One region of the Cellulomonas sp. EB106-03-03-XG116 genome, then DNA from elsewhere that is predicted to be linked to it. Evidence: riboswitches for the same ligand, from Rfam matches in the RefSeq annotation. Region 1 holds a riboswitch; the other holds the start of a gene.

What was found. Region 1 has a riboswitch for thiamine pyrophosphate ahead of AC3WUG_RS11545 (thiamine ABC transporter substrate-binding protein). Riboswitches for the same ligand answer to the same signal wherever they lie in the genome.
Region 2: linked by a shared signal. The riboswitch ahead of AC3WUG_RS09660 (YkoF family thiamine/hydroxymethylpyrimidine-binding protein) and the one ahead of AC3WUG_RS11545 (thiamine ABC transporter substrate-binding protein) in region 1 are both predicted to bind thiamine pyrophosphate.

Annotation. Positions count from the first base shown of each region.
Region 1 covers NZ_JBYTEP010000027.1:24,059-29,892, forward strand. Annotated here, with positions in the region: gene AC3WUG_RS11540 (ABC transporter permease) at 1-955, opposite strand, end outside; gene AC3WUG_RS11545 (thiamine ABC transporter substrate-binding protein) at 971-2,083, opposite strand; TPP riboswitch at 2,157-2,290, opposite strand; gene AC3WUG_RS11550 (DUF4235 domain-containing protein) at 2,404-2,688, shown strand; gene AC3WUG_RS11555 (class I SAM-dependent methyltransferase) at 2,794-3,576, shown strand; gene mnhG (monovalent cation/H(+) antiporter subunit G) at 3,584-3,988, opposite strand; gene AC3WUG_RS11565 (MrpF/PhaF family protein) at 3,985-4,608, opposite strand; gene AC3WUG_RS11570 (Na+/H+ antiporter subunit E) at 4,605-5,186, opposite strand; gene AC3WUG_RS11575 (Na+/H+ antiporter subunit D) at 5,183-5,834, opposite strand, start outside.
Region 2 covers NZ_JBYTEP010000020.1:16,339-22,172, reverse strand. Annotated here, with positions in the region: gene AC3WUG_RS09685 (YggS family pyridoxal phosphate-dependent enzyme) at 1-264, opposite strand, end outside; gene AC3WUG_RS09680 (helix-turn-helix transcriptional regulator) at 314-1,345, opposite strand; gene AC3WUG_RS09675 (ABC transporter ATP-binding protein) at 1,431-2,423, shown strand; gene AC3WUG_RS09670 (ABC transporter permease) at 2,420-3,241, shown strand; gene ybaK (Cys-tRNA(Pro) deacylase) at 3,272-3,769, opposite strand; TPP riboswitch at 3,816-3,924, shown strand; gene AC3WUG_RS09660 (YkoF family thiamine/hydroxymethylpyrimidine-binding protein) at 3,980-4,642, shown strand; gene AC3WUG_RS09655 (ECF transporter S component) at 4,635-5,258, shown strand; gene AC3WUG_RS09650 (ABC transporter ATP-binding protein) at 5,251-5,834, shown strand, end outside.

The DNA of each region.
Region 1 (5,834 bases):
GGGTCGGGCCCGCGCCGGAGGACCCCGGCGCCACCAGGGACAGCGCCCGCTCCCGCCGCGCCCGCGCCCGCCCGGCCACCGCCAGCGCGGCCACGACCACGACCACCTGCACGACCGAGAGCACCGCGGCGGCCCGGAGGTCGAGGAACTGGGTGGTCTGGATCCAGATCTCGGTCTCGACGGTGCCGTACCGCATCCCGCCCAGCACCAGCACGGTGCCGAACGCGGTCGCGCAGAACAGGAACACCAGCGACGCCGCCGACACGATCGCGGGCGTCAGCGCCGGCAGCGTCACCGTCCAGAAGGCCCGGGCGGGCGACGCCCCGAGGGACCGCGCGGCCTGCTCGGGGCGCGGGTCGAGCCGCTGCCACAGCCCGCCGACCGTCCGCACCACGACGGCGTAGTTGAAGAACACCAGCGCGGCGACGATCGCCGCGAACGTGCCGTCCAGGTGCAGGAAGCCGAGCGGTCCGTTCTCCCGGAGCAGCGCGCGGAACGCCACGCCGACCACCACGGTCGGCAGCACGAACGGCACGGTCACGAACGCCCGGAGGGCGCCCACCCCGCGGAACCGGCACCGGTACAGCACGTACGCGCCGGGCACGCCGAGCAGCACGGACAGCACCGTACCGATCGCGCCCTGGGCCAGGGTCAGCCCGACGATCCGCCACGTGCGCGGGCGGGAGAACACGTCCGCGAACCCGGACAGGTCCAGCGCGCCGTCCGGCAGGAAGCCCCGCCCGACCAGCGACAGCACGGGCCACGCGAAGAACGTGCCGAGGAACACCAGGGGCACGGCGGCGGCGAGCGCCCACGCCCCGGCCCGGCCGAGCGCCCAGGCGCGGGAGGGCGCGCGCAGCGGCGGCCGAGCCGGCGCACCGCCGGCGGCACCCGGGCGCGCGGGCACCCCCGGCCGGCCGGTGCCGGTCGGGGGCGTCCGCGTCGCGGTGCTCATCGGGTCAGCCGCGCCTCAGCCGGCGACCAGGTCGGTCCACTCGCGGACCCAGGTGTCGCGGTTCGCCGCGATGTCGTCGAGCGGCACCTCGTACGGCGCGTCCGACAGCGGGGCCCACTGCGCCCACGACTCCGGCAGGTCGACGGCCGTGCTCACCGGGTACATGTACATCGACCCGGGGATGTCGGCCTGGACCGCGTCGGACAGCAGCCAGTCGACCAGCTGCTGCGCGCCCTCGGGGTTCTGCGCCCCGGCCAGCACGCCCGCGTACTCGACCTGCCGGAAGCAGGTGCCGAGCAGCGCGCCGGTGGTCGGCTCGCCGCCGCCCTCCGGGATCGTCTCGGGCGGGCTCGACGCGTAGGACAGGGCGATCGGCCGCGGACCGCCGCCCCCGCCGCCGGAGAAGTCGGTGTAGTACGCGTCCGACCAGCCCTCGGCGACCTTCAGCCCGTTGGCCGTCAGGTCGGTCCAGTACTGCTGCCAGCCGTCCTCGCCGAACGCGCCGACCGTCGCGAGCAGGAACGCGAGGCCCGGGCTGCTGGTCGCCGCGTTGGTGACGACCGTCAGGTCCTTGTACCGCGGGTCCGTGAGGTCCTCGAGCGACGTCGGCTCCGCGATCCCCCGCTCGGCGAACCAGGCGTGGTCGACGTTGAGGCAGACGTCGCCCATGTCGACCGCGGTGAGCGAGTGCGAGGCGTCGGGCGCGTACTGCTCGGCGTCGGCCGCGGCGGGGGCCTGCGACTCGTACGGCTCCAGCACGCCCTCGTCGATCGCCCGCGACGCGAAGGTGTTGTCGATGCCGTAGACCACGTCGCCGAGCGGGGCGTCCTTGGTCAGGATCAGCTGGTTGACCAGGGCCCCGCCGTCGCCCGGCGCGACCTGCTTCACGGTCAGGCCGGTGTCGGCCTCGAACTGCTCCAGCAGCCCGTCGCTGACGTGGAACGAGTCGTGCGTGACCAGCGTGACGGTCCCGGCGGACCCGTCCGTGCCGGAGCCCGAGGCCGCGTCGGAGCCCGAGCCCGACCCCGTGACGGAGCAGGCCGTCAGCGCCAGGACGCCGGCGAGCGCGGCCAGCCCGGCGGTGGTGGTCCGCCGGGGTGCCCGGCGGCGTGCGCGCGTGCGCGCCATGGTGGTTCCTCCTCGATGTGCACCGAGGGGGCCGCACCGCACCGGCGCGCCCCGGGGAGCACGACGGCACGGGGCGACTGAGATCCCGACTCCCTACGCCGGTGCTAACCGGATCAGGTGCGAGGGTCTGCGGATTCCGTCCGCACTCTCAGCGTCGGTCGGGCCGCGGTGTCACGCACGGCCCGGGACGCTCCCCTGTCGTTCGGGGCCGACCCTACACCGGCGCGGCGCGGCCCCCGCCCGGCACCGGCTGACCTGCGGTGCGGCACCGGCGGCGCTAGCGTGGGGCGGAGCACAGCCGTCCCGACGCAGGAGGTCCCGTGGCCGACGAAGAGACCCAGTCCACGTTCGCGAAGATCACCGGCCTGGTGGTCGCGGGCGCCGTCGCGTGGATCGCCGGCAAGGCGGTGGACGCGGCGTGGAAGGCGGCGTCCGGGCACAAGCCGCCGAAGCCCGAGGACGACGACGACCCGCGCATCGCCGAGGTCGTCGCGGCCGCCGCGATCACCGCCGCCGCCGTCACGGTGGCCCGGGTGTTCGCGACCCGGGGGACCAAGAAGTTCGTCGAGCGCGTCGACAAGAACCGCCGCCTGCCGAAGGCCTGACCCCGGGCTCGCCGACGCGCGCCGTCGACGGCCGGAGGTCCCGCCCGCGGGGCCCCGGTGCGCCCTAGCCTGAGCACCCCGTCCAGACGAAGGTGCAGGTCAGCCGTGTCTCAGCCCTCCCTCCGGCCCCCCGTCGGCGCCGGCCGCTCCGTGCACACCGTCGACGACGTCCTCGCCCTCATGGACCTGCTGTTCGCCGAGCGCGCCGACCGCTGGACGGACCGGGGCGGCGCCGACTTCTGGGACCGGTTCTACGCCGACCGCGACCGCCCGGTCCCGTTCTTCCGCTGGGCGCCCGACGAGAGCCTGGCCGCCTGGGCCGCCGACGGCCGGCTGCCGGTCGGCCCCGGCACCCGCGTGCTCGAGCTCGGCTGCGGCCCCGGCCGGAACGCCGTCTGGCTCGCGCAGCAGGGGTGCGCCGTCGACGCGCTGGACCTGTCCGCGACGGCCGTCGCGTGGGGCCGGGAGCGGGCTGCCGAGGCCGGGGTGGACGTGCGGTTCGCCCGCGCCGACATCTTCCGGTGGCAGCCGCCTGCCGAGCCCTACGACCTGGTCTACGACTCCGGCTGCTTCCACCACCTGCCCCCGCACCGCCGGGTGTCCTACCGCGCGCTGCTGGAGCGCACCGTGCGGCCGGGCGGCCGGTTCGGGATCGCGTGCTTCGCGGCGGGCGACGACGGCCACGACGACCGCGGCGGCACCGGGGCCGACGACGTCGACCTGTACCGCGAGGGCGGTCTGGGCGGCGGGCTCGCCTACGGCGCCGACGACCTGCGCCGGGCGTTCGGCTGGCTCGAGGAGGTCGAGCTGCGCCGGATGCGCGCGGCCACGGGACCCGGGGACGCGTTCGGCGAGGACTTCCTCTGGGCGGGGCTGTTCCGCCGCTGACGCTCCGTCAGCCCCGGTCGCCCGAGCCCGGCGCGTCCTCGGGCGGCGTGCCGCGCCGCGTGGCCACGTCCTGGGCCTCGGTCAGCTCGTCGACGACCAGCAGGTCCCGGCGCACCTTGCCCGTGCGGTAGCCCGCCCGGCCGACCAGGTGCGCCGCCACCGGCGCGGTCAGCATCTGGAACAGGGCCACCAGCACCAGCGCCCACACCGCCCCGCCGGAGCGCAGCCGGAGCGACAGCCCGATCAGCACCAGGATCAGCCCGAGCACCTGCGGCTTCGTCCCCGCGTGCATCCTCGACAGCAGGTCGGGGAACCGCAGGACGCCCACGCCGGCGGCGAGGGCGAGCAGCGCCCCGCCGATCAGGCAGATCGAGGCCACGACGTCGGCGACCACGTCCCAGTCCCAGCTCATCGGTCGCTCCCCTCGTCGCGCGCGCCGCGGGCGGCGGCGTCCTGGTCGACGGCCGCGTCGTCGGCCTCGAGGTCGTCCCGCCGGTGCTCGCCCGGCCCGTGCTCGTCCACGTGCGGCTCGTCGCCGTGGTCGCGCCGGTCCTCGTCGGCGACCACCTCGGCACGACGGGCCTCGTCGCCGTGCGCGGCGTGCTCGGCGCGCACCTCCTCCGGGTCCGACGCGGGGCGCGGCGCGTCGGTCGCGGCCCCCTCGGCCTCGCGGGCCCGGCGCGCGCGGCGGGCCTGCTCGGCCTCCTCCTCGGCGCGGATCCGCTCGGCCTCCTCGGCGGCGATCTCCTCCCGGGTGCGCACCCGGCCCTCGCCGGCGGGCTCGACGGACGCGAACCGCGCGATGGTGGTCGAGCCGACGAAGCCGACCAGGGACAGCACCACGAGGATCGGCACCACGTCGGTGCGCCGCTCGGCCGAGGCGTAGAGCGCGACCGCCGCGACCACGACCGTCACGATGATGTCGAGCGCCACCGTCCGGTCCAGCATCGACGGCCCGCGCTCGGCGCGGATCAGGGCGAGCACGCCGGCGGCGGTCAGCAGCGCGGCGCAGATCAGCAGGACCGCGGTCACGCGCGCACCTCCTGGCGTCGGGACGACCGGCCACCGGGCAGCAGGCCCGCCTCGCGGAGCTCGTCGTCGGAGGCGAACGCGCGCAGCACCCGCTCCTCCTGGTCGAGCACGTTCTGCCGGGCGCGCTCGACGCCGCCCGACTGCTCGACGTCGAGGACGTGCAGGTAGAGCATGCCCGTCAGCCGGTGCGCCTCGACGACCAGCGAGCCGGGCACCAGCGAGCACAGCTCGGCCGTCATGGTCAGGTAGAGGTCGGAGTGGTTCCGCAGCTGGACGCCGATCACGGCGCCGCGCGGGGTGTGCCGGGGCCGCAGGGCGACCCAGGACACCTCGACGGACGCGTGCAGCAGGTCCCAGGCGAACCGCCCGACCAGCACGAGCAGCGGCCAGGGGCGCACGGTGCCGTGGAAGTCGATCGGCGTCATCCGGAGCAGCCCGGTGACGGCGACCGCGATCACGGCCCCGGCCAGGACGTTGCCGAGCGACAGGTCGCCCCACAGCAGCACCCAGACCACGACCAGCCAGACCATCGTCGGCCACTGGGTCGCCAGCTTCTTCCGGCGCGGGTGCAGGCTCACGCGTCGTCACCCCCGTGCGCCACGTCGACGGACTCCCCGGAGCCGCGGCCGCCCTCGGGCAGCACCGACTGGATGTACACGGACCGGTCGGCCAGCGCCCCGGCGGCGCGCTCGGCGTAGCCGTACAGCGGGCCGGCCCCGACGGTCAGCGCGAGGCCGAGCACGACGAGCGCGGCGGCGGAGCCGACCATGCCCTTGGGCAGCGTGGCGTCCGGCAGGGGCTCGGGCGGCGTCTGCCAGAACGCCTTGTTCCACGCCTTGATGAGCGCGTAGAGCGTCAGCAGCGAGGTCGCCACGCCGCCGACCACCAGGGTCAGCGCGAGCCAGGACCCGTCGGCGACGCCGGCCTGCAGCAGCCCGACCTTGCCGAGGAACCCGGACAGCGGCGGGATGCCGCCGAGGTTCATCGCGGGGATGAAGAACAGGATGGCCAGCACCGGCGCGAGCTTGGCCAGGCCGCCGAGCGAGTCGAGCGACGTGGACCCGCCCCGGCGTTCGATGAGCCCCGCGACCAGGAACAACCCGGTCTGCACGATGATGTGGTGCGCGACGTAGTAGATCGACGCGGACCAGCCGGCCTCCGAGGCCAGCGCGATGCCGAACAGCATGTAGCCGATGTGGCTGACCAGCGTGAACGACAGCAGTCGC
Region 2 (5,834 bases), on a different contig from region 1:
GAGGTCGGCGAGCTCCGGGCCCTTGGCGACCAGCTCCTGCACCCGGTTCTCGCCCAGCAGCGCCCGGCGGGCCGCGCCCGCGGTGGTGGCGGCGCCGGCGATGTCGGCGAGCACGGCCGCGCGCACCGTCACGGCGTCCTGGGTCTTGGTGGCGAGCAGCAGCCGGACCGAGCCGGCCGGGCGCCCCGCGGCGGACTCGGCGGCCGCGATCCGGGCCCGGACGCGCGCCAGCCGCTCCGCCAGCTCGGTCGCCCCGGTCGTCATGTGCCCGACCCTAATCGCTCGCGCCCCGGCGGACGGCGGCGCCCGGCGGTCAGGCCGGGCCCGGCCCCGGCTCGCCCGCGCCGGCCGCGTACCGCCCGGCGAGCTCCCGCGCCGCCGCCCGCAGCTCCGGCGGCCCCACGACGCGCAGCGGCGCGCCGAACATCCCGAGCCACGCCGCCAGCCCGACCCAGGACCACGAGCCGGCGACGACCCGGCACCGCTCGGCGGCGAGGGGCTCGACCACGTCCGCCGGCCCGGACCAGCGCGCGACGAGCGACGCCGGCGCGTCGAGCACCGCCTCGCCGCGGCACGGCTGCGTCACGCCGGCGAACTGCTGCTGCAGGTACGCCGCCACGTCGGGGGCGGGCAGGTCCCGGCGCTCGAACCGCGGCCCCGTCGGGGTGCGCGGGTGCAGCCGGTCCACGCGGAACGTCCGCCAGTCGCGGCGGTCCAGGTCCCAGGCCACGAGGTACCAGCGGCGGCCGCGGGTCGCGAGGTGGTGCGGCTCGACCCGACGCGGCGGGCCGGCGGGCGCGTCGCGGGCAGCGGTCCCGTCGGCCGCGGGGGCCGCGTAGTCGAACCGCAGCACCTCCCGCGCCCGGATCGCGGCGCCGACCGCCATCAGCCGCTCGGTGTCCACGTGCTCCTCGGCGGGGTCGGCCGGCCGGCGCACGGCGGTCAGGTCGAGCCCCTCGACCCGGGCCCGCAGCCGCGCGGGCAGCACCTGGCGCAGCGTGGCCAGCGCCCGGGCTGCGGCCTCGTCCAGCCCGTCGACGCCCGTGGTGGCGGTCTGCAGCGCGACGGTCAGCGCCACCACCTGCTCGTCGTCGAGCATCAGCGGCGGCATCGCGGTGCCGGCCGCGAGCCGGTACCCGCCGTCGGGGCCCTTGGTGGCGTGCACCGGGTAGCCGAGCGCGCGCAGCCGGTCGACGTCCCGGCGGACCGTGCGCGGGCTGACGCCCAGCCGGCCCGCGAGCACGTCGCCCGGCCAGTCGCGCCGGGTCTGCAGCAGGGACAGCAGGGCGAGCAGCCGCGACGACGGCGTCGCCGGGGCGTCGGCCAGGTCGGGGATCGCGGTCATGGGGCCAGTCTGCTCCCGGTAGCGGACAGGAACTGACCGCTACCCCCGCCACCGTGGGGGCATGACCAGCAGAGGGGAACCCGCCATGATCCGCACCAGGGGACTGACCAAGGACTTCGCCGGGGGCAAGGGGCCGACGGTGCACGCCGTGCGCGGCCTGGACCTCGACATCGCGCCGGGCGAGCTCGTGGCCGTGCTCGGCCCGAACGGCGCCGGCAAGACCACCACGATCCGGATGCTCACCACGCTGATCGCGCCGACTGCCGGGACCGCCGAGGTCGCCGGGGCGGACGTCGCCCGCGAGCCGGGCACCGTGCGCCGCCGGATCGGCTACGTCGGCCAGGGCAACGGCGCGGGGCACGCGCAGCGCGCCGCCGACGAGCTCGTCGTGCAGGGCACGATCTACGGCCTCGACCGCCGGGACGCGCGGCTCCGGGCCGCCGAGCTCATGGACCAGCTGGACCTCGAGCCGCTCGCCCGCCGCAAGGTGTCCGACCTGTCCGGCGGGCAGCGCCGCCGGCTCGACGTCGCGCTCGGGCTGGTGCACGCCCCGCGGCTGCTGTTCCTGGACGAGCCGTCGACCGGGCTCGACCCGCACAACCGCGCGAACCTGTGGGAGCACATCCTCCGGCTGCGGGAGCGGCACGCGATGACCGTCGTGCTCACCACGCACTACCTGGACGAGGCCGACCAGATGGCCGAGCGGGTGGTGGTCGTGGACGAGGGCCGGGTGATCGCGGACGACACCGCCGCGGCGCTCAAGCACACGCTCGCGGGGGACCGGCTGGTGCTCGCGGCCGCCGACCCCGCGGACGCGCCGGCGCTCGCGGAGGTCGCCGCCCGGGCGCCCGGCGCCCGCGACGTCGAGGTCGACGGGGCCGAGGTCCGCGCCCGCGTCGCCGACGCCCCCACCGCGCTGCCCGCCGTGCTCGCCGCCGCGGGCGCCCGCGGGCTCGCCGTCGCCCGGGCCGAGGGCCAGCAGCCCACGCTCGACGACGTCTTCCTGACCCTCACCGGCCGCAGCCTCCGCGAGGAGGGGGCCGCGCGCTCGACCGACCCCGTGGAGGTGGCGGCATGACCGCGACGACGACCCCGGCCCCGACCGCCGAGACCCTGCCCGCGCGCGACGCGACCCGCTCGTGGTGGGGCGACGCCTGGCTCGTGATGACCCGCGAGCTCCTGCCGACCCTGCGCGACCCGTTCTCCGTCGTGTTCGGGCTGATCCAGCCGGTGGTGTTCCTCGCGCTGTTCGGGCCGCTGCTGGCCGGGTCCGTCGGGGACGGGCTGCCCGGCGGGGACGTCTGGGCCTGGTTCGTGCCCGGGATCCTCGTGATGACGACCCTGTTCGGCACGTCGACGACCGGCGCGAACCTGCTGTTCGAGATGCAGACCGGCGCGCACGAGCGGCTGCTCGTCACCCCGCTGGCCCGGTCGGCTCAGCTGGTCGGCCGGTCGTGGAAGGAGATGGTGCCGATCGTCGCGCAGTCGGTGGTCGTCGTGGCGGTGATGCTGCCGTTCGGGTTCTCGTTCAGCCCGGCCGGCGCGCTGCTGGGGCTGGTGCTGCTCGCGGTGTTCGGCGTCGGGATCGGGTCGCTGTCCTACGCGCTCGCGATCGCCGTCCGGAAGCAGGACTGGATGTTCTGGGCCGTGCAGCAGACGCTGCTGTTCCCGCTGCTCATCCTGTCCGGGATGCTGCTGCCGCTGGAGACCGGGCCGCGGTGGATGCAGGTCGCGGCGGACGTGAACCCGCTGCGGTACGTGGTGGACGCCGAGCGCGCGCTGTTCGCCGGTGACCTGGCGTCCTCGACGGTGGCGTGGGGCGCGGTGGCGGCGGTGCTGACCGCGGGCCTCGGGCTGCTGGTCGGGGTGCGGACGCTGGCGCGGAGCGCGCGGTAGCGACGGCGCGGTGGCGGACGGCGCGGGCGGTCAGCCGCGCGCGATGTCCGCCACCGTCGCGGAGGTGAGCCGGATCAGGTCGTCCGGGGCCAGCTCGACGTCGAGGCCCCGGCGGCCGCCGGACACGAACACCGTGTCGAACAGCTGCACGGTCTCGTCGACGACGGTCGGGTGCGCGGTCTTCTGGCCGAGCGGGGAGATGCCGCCGACCACGTACCCCGTGGCGCGCTCCGCCGCGGCGGGGTCGGCCATCACGGCCTTCTTGCCGCCGACCGCGTGGGCCAGCGCCTTGAGGTCGAGCTTCCCCGCGACGGGCACCACCGCGACCGTGAGCGTCCCGTCGACCGACGCCATGAGGGTCTTGTAGACCTGCTCGGGGTCGATGCCCAGCACCTCGGCGGCCTCCAGGCCGTAGCCGACCGTGCTCCGGGGGTCGTGGTCGTACGCGTGCGCGGTGTGCGGGACCCCGGCGGCGGCCAGCGCGACCAGCGCGGGCGTCCCGGACCGCGCGTTCTTGGACCTGCTCACGGGGCCAGCCTAGGGCGCGACCCCCGCGGTGCGGTGCTGCTAGCGTGCGGGTGAGCACGGGAGTCCGGTGAGCCGGGCTGAGAGGGAGTACTCGAACTCCGACCGTAGAACCTGATCTGGATCATGCCAGCGCAGGGAGCGACATCTCGCAGGATGCCGGGCACCCGTCCGCCGTCCTCCCGTGCTGATCCGACCAGCACAGGAGGACGCATGATCCCGACACCGCCGTCGACGCCCGCCCGGCCCGCGGAGGCCGCCGACCTGGTGGCCGACCCGCTCCGGTTCGGGGTCGGCGCCCGCGTCACCGTCGCGGTGATGTCCGACCGGTACGCCGAGACGATCCTCGGCGTGCTCGGCTCCGTGGCCACGGACGGCCTGGTCGTGCAGACCGGCGACGTGAGCACCTACGTCGGCGGCGACGAGGCGGACCTGCAGCGGTACCTCACGGACCTGGTCGACGCGGTGGCCGCCACCGGGGAGCACGCGGCGGTCACGCTGCACCTGTCCCGCGGCTGCCCGGGTGAGGTGCGGTGCGACCTGCCCGGGGGCGCGGGCCCGCGCGCGGTCGCGCTGCCGCCGGGCCGGCGCACCGGCCGGTCCGGCGCGGCCGAGTGGGCGCTGTACCCCCTCGCCGACGACGTCCGGGCCGGGGTGGAGCCCGACCACATGCGGGACATCGAGGCGGCGATCGCCCTGGCGCGGGACAACGGGACGTTCCGGGGCTCCGAGCACTTCGTCACGCGGCTGGAGGGCGACGTGGGGGCGCTCGTGGAGACCGTCGTCGGCGCGTGGGCGCGGGTCGGCCGCGGTGTCCAGCACGTGACCAGCCACGTGACCTTCTCGCTCAACAGCCCGACCCGGTCCCGTGGCTGAGCGCCTCCCGGGCGGGCGGCGGCCGCTCGCGATGAAGGACATCGTGCTCATGGTCGTCCTCGGGGTGGTGTTCGGGTTCCTCTACTGGGCGCTGGTCCAGGCGTGGAACGGCCTCGCGGTGCTGATGGGGCCGGCGGGCGACCTCGCGCAGCACGTGCTGCTCGGCGGCTGGCTGCTCGTGGCGCCGATCGCGGTCGCGATCATCCGGCGGCCCGGCGTCGGGGTGCTCGCCGAGGTGCTGGCCTCCGTGGTCGAGGTGGTGTTCCTCGGGTCGCCGGTCGGGCCGCTGCTGGTCGTCGCCGCGCTGCTCCAGGGCCTCGGCAGCGAGATCCCGTTCGCGCTCGGGCGGTACCGGCGGTTCGGCTGGGCCCGGTTCGCCGCCTCGGGGCTGCTCGGCGCGACCCTGGTGTTCGGGTGGTCGGCGTTCCGGTTCGGCTGGTACGGGCAGGACGTGCTCGTCCTGCGGCTCGTGCTCCAGGCCGCGTCGGGCGTCGTCCTCGGCGGGCTGCTGGCGAAGGTGATCGTGGACGCCCTGCACCGCACCGGGGTGCTGGACGGGTTCGCGATCGGGCGCGCGGCGGCCGCGGCGCGTGAGCCCGTGGCGCGCCGTGCCTGAGCCGGCGGCGCACCCGGGCGCCGACCCGGCGGCCGACCCGGCGGCCGTCCTCGACGTCGCCGGGCTCGAGGCGGTGCTGGACGGCGGCGCGGGCGTCGGCCCGCTCGACCTGCGGCTCGCGCCGGGGGAGCAGGTGCTCGTGCTCGGCCCGTCCGGCGCGGGCAAGTCGACGCTGCTGCGCTGCCTGCACGGCGCCGTCCCGCACGCGGTGCCCGCGCGGGTCTCGGGGCGGGTCGCGGTCGCGGGCCGGTCCGTCGCGGAGCACGGCGTCGCGGCGCTCGCGGACGTGGTCGGGGTGCTCGCGCAGGACCCCGAGACCGGGGTCTGCCTGGCGGACGTCGCGGACGAGGTCGCCTTCCCGCTGGAGAACCTCGGGACGCCGCCCGCCGCGATCGGGCCGGCGGTGGCGGCCGCGCTCGGTGCCGCGGGCGCCGCGCACCTGGCCGGCCGGCGCACGGACGCGCTGTCCGGCGGCGAGCTGCAGCGGGTCGCGCTCGCGGCCGCGGCGGTGACCCGGCCGCGGCTCCTGCTGCTCGACGAGCCGACGTCGATGCTGGACGCCGACGGCGTCGCGGC